Regions from separate parts of the Nonomuraea sp. NPDC050733 genome, predicted to be linked through region 1. Evidence: riboswitches for the same ligand, from Rfam matches in the RefSeq annotation. Region 1 holds a riboswitch; the other holds the start of a gene.
The links. A riboswitch is a leader RNA that binds a small molecule or an ion and turns the genes downstream of it on or off. The one in region 1 is predicted to bind glycine.
Positions count from the first base shown of each region.

Region 2: another riboswitch for glycine. It lies ahead of gcvP (aminomethyl-transferring glycine dehydrogenase); the one in region 1 lies ahead of gcvT (glycine cleavage system aminomethyltransferase GcvT).

Region 1 covers NZ_JBFAHO010000011.1:153,161-156,553, forward strand. Annotated here, with positions in the region: gene gcvH (glycine cleavage system protein GcvH) at 1-356, opposite strand, end outside; gene gcvT (glycine cleavage system aminomethyltransferase GcvT) at 353-1,438, opposite strand; glycine riboswitch at 1,567-1,664, opposite strand; gene AB0H64_RS20460 (gamma-glutamyl-gamma-aminobutyrate hydrolase family protein) at 1,739-2,428, opposite strand; gene AB0H64_RS20465 (3-oxoacyl-ACP reductase) at 2,443-3,207, opposite strand; gene AB0H64_RS20470 (aldehyde dehydrogenase family protein) at 3,216-3,393, opposite strand, start outside.
Region 2 covers NZ_JBFAHO010000009.1:136,534-139,926, forward strand. Annotated here, with positions in the region: gene gcvP (aminomethyl-transferring glycine dehydrogenase) at 1-1,807, opposite strand, end outside; glycine riboswitch at 1,960-2,055, opposite strand; gene AB0H64_RS18155 (MerR family transcriptional regulator) at 2,075-2,695, opposite strand; gene AB0H64_RS18160 (bifunctional nuclease family protein) at 2,844-3,314, opposite strand.

The DNA of each region.
Region 1 (3,393 bases):
TCGGCCGAGAGCAGGTCCTCGGGGTCGCCCTCGACGCGCACGCGGAACATCCAGCCATCCCCGTACGGGTCGTTGTTGACCAGCGAGGGGTCGTCCACCACGGCCTGGTTGACCTCGACGATCTCGCCGCCGACGGGGGCGTAGATCTCGCTCACCGACTTGGTCGACTCCACCTCGCCGACGGAGTCACCGGGCTCGACCGTCGCGCCCACGTCGGGGAGCTGGACGTACACCACGTCACCAAGGGCCTCGGCGGCGTACGCCGTGACGCCGACGGTCACCGTGATGGCCTCGTCAAGGCCGGCCACCCACTCGTGCTCCTTGGTGTAGCTCAGCTCGTCAGGGATGTTGCTCACTTGTTCCTCCTGTAGAAGGGCAGCTCCACGAGGTCCATGGCCTCATGGCTGCCCCGGATGTCCACGGCCAGACCTTCGTCCGCCCCGGTGTCGACGTAGGCCATCGCGATGGGCCTGCCCAGGGTCTGGGAGGGGGCACCGCTGGTGACCTCGCCGACGACGGCACCGTCCTTGGTGACCGGGAACCCGTGGCGGGGCACCCGGCGGCCCCGGGCGACGAGACCGACGAGCCGGCGCTGCGGCGGCGTGTCCTTGACCGCCTCCAGCGCCGGCCTGCCGACGAAGTCGCCCGGCTTGTCGAATTTCACCACTCTGCCCAGCCCCGCGTCGAACGGGGTCAGCTCGGCGCTCAGCTCGTTGCCGTACAGCGGCATGCCGGCCTCCAGGCGGAGCGTGTCGCGGCTGGACAGGCCCGCGGGGCGCAGCCCGTACGGCTCGCCGGCTCGCGTGAGGGCGTGCCAGAGCGGCACGGCGTCCTCGTTGGCCACGAACAGCTCGAACCCGTCCTCGCCGGTGTACCCGGTGCGGGCGATCAGTGCCTGCCGCCCGTCGACCACGCCGGGCAGTCCCGCGTAGTACTTGAGGCCGGGCAGGTCGGCGTCGGTGAGGGTGGCGAGGATCTCCTGGGCGCGCGGCCCCTGCACGGCGATCAGCGCGTACTGCTCCGAGCGGTCCTCGACCACCGCGTCGTACGACTTGGCGCGCCCGCCCAGCTCGGCGGCGACCTTCTCGTAGTTGGAGGCGTTGGCCACGACCATGAACTCTTCTTCGGCCAGCCGGTAGACGATGAGGTCGTCGAGCACCCCGCCCCGCTCGTTGACGATCATGGTGTAGCGGGCCCGGCCGGGCGCGAGCGCCGACAGGTGGCCGACCAGCGCGTAGTCGAGCGCCTCGCCCGCCTGCGGTCCGGTGACGAAGATCTCGCCCATGTGCGAGAGGTCGAACAGCCCGGCCGCGCCGCGGACGGCGTTGTGCTCGGCGGACTCGCTGCCGTAGCGCAGCGGCATCAGCCAGCCGGCGAAGTCGGTGAGCGTGGCGCCGAGACTCTCGTGAACGTCTCGCAACGGTGTGGGTCGGGACATTTCGCACCTCAGGGCAGGGTCGGATGCCAGGATCCTCCCCCTCTGTCATGGTTGCCTGAGAGCTTCGCCCGGGCTTTGCCGGACTTTCACCTTCGGCGAGGCCCGAAGGCCTGCTTTCCAGAGGTCACCTCGTCCGTGCGGTCCTTTGCCTTGAGAGGTTCGCGGGGAGGGCTTGCTCCTTCAGGGACCCTGGATGGCTGTCAGGGTGCTCTCCCGCACGGGTTCGCCGGTGATGTCCGCAAGCCTAGTGCCGTGACGGGGCTGTTGTCGCGTGCGCCCCCTCGGACCGGCGGGTCCGTATCAGCAGGCGCCCACCAGGGCCTCGAACAGCGCGCAGTCGGCCGCCGCCTCCGGATGCCACTGGACGGCCAGGGCGAACGGGTGCCCGTCCAGCTCCACCGCCTCCACCGTGCCGTCGCCGGCCGTGGCCGTCACGGCCAGCCCCCGCCCGAGACGGTTCACGGCCTGGTGGTGGTAGTGCGGCACCTCCACCGGCGCGGCGCCGAGCGCCTTGGCCAGCCGCGAGCCCGGCGCGGGCCGTACCGGCAGGTGGCCGAACACGCCCGGCCCGGGGGAGTGGTCCGTGTGGCCGACCACGTCCGGCAGGTGCTGGTGGAGGCTGCCGCCGAGCGCCACGTTCAGCACCTGCAGGCCGCGGCAGACCCCCAGGTACGGCAGCCCACGCTCCAGCGCCGCCGTCAGCAGCGCGAACTCCGCGTCGTCGCGGAAGCCCCGCACGTAGCCGGTGCGCTCGTGCGGCTCCTCGCCGTAGCGGGCGGGGTCGATGTCGCCCCCGCCGGCCAGGACGAGCCCGTCCAGCCGCGCCGCCACCGGGCCGGGCTCGCCGGCCGGCGGCAGCAGCACCGGCTGCCCGCCGGCCCGCACCACCTGCTCCACGTACATGAACGGCAGGAGCGCGGCTTCCAGCTCCCAGACGGTGTAGCGCGCCGGCTCCACGTACGTCGTGATGCCGATGACCGGACGGGACACGTTCCTCGTCCCCCTCAGAGCGGCGTCACGTACGCGCCGGAGATGCCCCCGTCGACGAGGAACTCCGACGCCGTGACGAACGACGCGTCGTCGCTGGCCAGGAACGCCACCGCGGCGGCGATCTCCGACGCCTCGGCGAACCGGCCCACCGGCACGTGCACGAGCCTGCGCTGCGCCCGCTCCGGGTCCTTGGCGAACAGCTCCTGGAGCAGCGGCGTGTTGACCGGCCCGGGGCACAGGGCGTTGACCCGTATTCCCTCGCGGGCGAACTGCACGCCCAGCTCCCGCGACATGGCCAGCACGCCGCCCTTGGAGGCGGTGTAGGAGATCTGCGAGGTGGCCGACCCCATGACCGCCACGAACGACGCCGTGTTGATGATCGAGCCCTTGCCCTGCCGCCGCATGTACGGGATGACGTGCTTGCAGCACAGGTACACGCTCGTCAGGTTCACCTCCTGGACCCGCCGCCAGGCGTCGAGCCCGGTCTCCAGGATCGAGTCGTCGTCGGGCGGCGAGATGCCGGCGTTGTTGAACGCCACGTCCACGCTGCCGTACGTCTCGAACGCCGTCCGGTACATCCGCGCGACGTCGTCCTCGCTGGTCACGTCCGCCCGCACGAACAGCCCGCCGACCTCGGCCGCGGCCTTGGCGCCCGCCTCCTCGTCGACGTCCACGCACACGACCCGCGCGCCCTCCTGGGCGAACCGGCGTGCCGTGGCCAGCCCGATGCCGCTGCCCGCGCCGGTGACGACGGCGACCCGGTCCTGCAAACGCTGCATAGGTGAGCTCACTCCCAGGAGATGAAGACGTTCTTGGTCTCGGTGAAGGCGGACAGGGCGTCGGGGCCGAGTTCGCGGCCGAGGCCGGACTGCTTGAAGCCGCCGAACGGCGTCCAGTAGCGCACCGACGAGTTGGAGTTGACCGACAGGGCGCCGGCCTCGACCGCACGGGCCACGCGCAGCGCC
Region 2 (3,393 bases), on a different contig from region 1:
TGCCGTGGGCGGAGGACGGGATGAGGCACACGTCGCGGCCGGTGTCGCCGTTGGCCCGGTGGTAGGCGCGGATGGCCAGCAGCCCGGCCAGCTCGCCCTGGGACCCGGCGTTGGGCTGGATGGAGACCGCGTCGTAGCCGGTGATCTCGGCCAGCCAGCGCTCCAGCGTCTCGACCAGCTCGACGTAGCCGGCGGCCTGCTCGATCGGCGCGTAGGGGTGGATCGCGGCGAACTCGGGCCAGGTGATCGGCTCCATCTCGGTGCTCGCGTTGAGCTTCATCGTGCAGGAGCCGAGCGGGATCATGGACCGGTCGAGCGCGATGTCCTTGTCCTGGAGCCTGCGCAGGTAGCGCAGCATCGCGGTCTCGGAGTGGTGGCTGTGGAAGACCGGGTGGGTGAGGTAGCCGGACTCGCGGGCCAGCCCGGCGGGCAGCCGGTCGAGGCCCTCGTCGGCGACCAAGGCGTCCAGCTCGGCGCGGGAGGCGGACTCGTGGCCGAGCGTCTCGCCGAAGGCCGACGCGACCCGCTCCAGGTGATCGGCGGTGGTGGTCTCGGAGCAGGCGACGGCGACGTGGTCGGCGTCGGCGGGCCACACGTTCACGCCACGCTCGGCCGCCAGCCGTACGACGTCGGCGGCCTTGCCGGGGACGCGGGCCAGCACGGTGTCGAAGAACTCGCCGTGGACGACCTCGACGCCGCCGCGGCGCAGCGCCTCGGCCAGGGCGGCGGCGTGCCGGTGGGTGCGGGCGGCGATGCGGCGCAGCCCCTCGGGCCCGTGGTAGACGGCGTACATGCCGGCGATGACGGCGAGCAGCACCTGGGCGGTGCAGATGTTGCTGGTGGCCTTCTCGCGGCGGATGTGCTGCTCGCGGGTCTGCAGCGCGAGCCGGTAGGCGGGGTCGCCGTCAGCGTCGACGGAGACGCCGACCAGTCGGCCGGGCATCTGCCGCTGCAGGCCCTCGCGCACCGACATGTACGCGGCGTGCGGCCCGCCGAAGCCGAGCGGGACGCCGAAGCGCTGGGAGGACCCCACGGCGATGTCGGCGCCCAGCTCACCGGGCGCGGCGACGAGCGTGAGCGCCAGCAGGTCGGCGGCGGCCACGACGAGGGCGCCGGAGGCGTGGGCGGCCTCGGCGACCGCGCGGAAGTCGCGCAGGCGGCCGGAGGCGCCGGGGTACTGGACGAGCACGCCGAAGCACTCGGGCAGCTCGCCCTCCAGGGTGTGCTCGACGAGCTCGATGCCGAGCGGCTCGGCGCGGGTGGCGAGCACCGCCTTGGTCTGCGGCAGCGTGTCGGCGTCGACGACGAACACGGGGCTCTTGACCTTGCCGGCCCGCCGGGCCAGGGTCATCGCCTCGGCGGCGGCCGTGGCCTCGTCCAGCAGGGAGGCGCCCGCGACGGGCAGGCCGGTCAGGTCGGAGACGACGGTCTGGAAGTTGAGCAGCGCCTCCAGCCGGCCCTGGGAGATCTCGGGCTGGTACGGGGTGTAGGCGGTGTACCAGCCGGGGTTCTCCAGGAGGTTGCGGCGGATGACCGCGGGCGTGACCGTCTCGTGGTAGCCGAGGCCGATCATGGAGGTGAGGACCTGGTTGCGGCCGGCCAGCGCGCGCAGCTCGGCGATCGCGCCGGTCTCGCCGACCGCGGCGGGCAGCTTCAGCCGGTCCTTGGCCCTGATGGCCTCGGGCACGGCCACCGCCACGAGGTCGGCCACGGACTCGAAGCCGACGGCCTCGAGCATGCGCTGCTGCTCCGGGGCTGAGGGGCCGATGTGCCGGGCCGAGAACGGCGGAGCTGACAGGTCGGTCATGGAGATGCCTCCCGAGGCTGTGGAGACCGGCGCCAGGGCGCGGGCGTATGCCGGGTCTCCCCCTCTGTCATGCGGACCTGAGAGCTTCACCCCGGAGGGCTTGCACCGTCGGTGAGACGCGCCTGGCGGGCGCGCCTGCTTTCCAGAGTCGCCTCACCCGAGCGGTACAGGTGCCTGAGAGATTCCGGGGAGGGTTGCTCCTTCGGCGCCCCAGGGACGAAGCCCGGGGACTCTCCCGCACGGGGTCGTCAGCCTTGCGCTCTCACATTACCCTGTGCGGCGCGCACGCCGCCGCTGGGCCAGCTCGTCAGCGGGGTGGTCGGCCGGGACGGAGTCCGCGACCGCCGCTCGTTCCCCCGGCAGCTCCGCGAGGGAGCCCTCGACCTCGCGCCAGACCCGGCCGAGGGCGATGCCGAAGACGCCCTGACCGCCCTGGAGCAGGTCGATCACCTCGTCGGCCGAGGTGCACTCGTAGACGCTGACGCCGTCGCTCATGAGCGTGATCTGGGCGAGGTCGGCCACCCCGCGCTCACGCAGGTGCTGCACGGCCGTACGGATCTGCTGGAGGGAGACCCCGGTGTCGAGAAGCCGCTTGACGACCTTGAGCACCAGGATGTCGCGGAAGCTGTAGAGCCGCTGCGAGCCGGAGCCCTGCGCCGCTCTTATCGTGGGCTCGACCAGTCCGGTGCGTGCCCAGTAGTCCAGCTGCCGGTAGGTGATGCCGGCCGCCGCGCAGGCCGTCGGGCCACGGTATCCGATGTCAGCCGGCAGCGACGCCGGCCGCTCGTCGAAGAGCAGTCCCTGCTCCCCGGCACGCTGACGCGCGCTCTCGCGCCGTACCGAGTCTTCCTGGCCGGCCGTCTTTCCCTCGCCGCTGCTGACCGCCACGCGGACCTCCGGCTTTCTCTCATCCCGTGACCTGATCTGGGGGTTCGTAAAAAGGCGGCCACGGGTTTCACTTGCACCGTAGGACCGTGACCATGCTCAGTCAACGATCCGGCTCGGCGCGTCGTGAAGCGTAAATGCACTGAAATACCTACCCCGCCCTGCCGAAGTCCTCGGGGGTGATCGTGTCAAGGAACTCCCTGAACTTCTCCACCTCGTCCTCCTGGTCGTCGGGGATGATCACACCGGCCTCCTGGACGACCTCCTCGCTGGCGAAGATGCGCGCCCCGGTGCGCAGGGCCAGGGCGATCGAGTCGGACGGCCGGGCGCTGACCTCGACGCCGTTGGAGAACACCAGGTCGGCGAAGAAGATCCCATCGCGCAGGGCGACGATGTTGACGGCGCGCAGGCCGACGCCCAGCGCGCTCAGCACGTCTCTGAACAGGTCGTGCGTCAGGGGCCTGGGCGGGGGCTCCTCCGCCTGGGCCAGCGCGATGGCCGTGGCTTCGGTCATGCCGATCCAGATGGGCAGGAACCGCTCCCCGTGTGCCTCCTTGAGCAGGACGATCGGCTGATTTGTGGGCATTTCTACCCGAACGCCCACGACCTCCATCTGCAACACGGGCTGCTCCGTATTCGACTGGCCGGCGACCCGGCACAGCTCATTGCTGGTTCGCTTATGCATTTCAACGTAACACCCG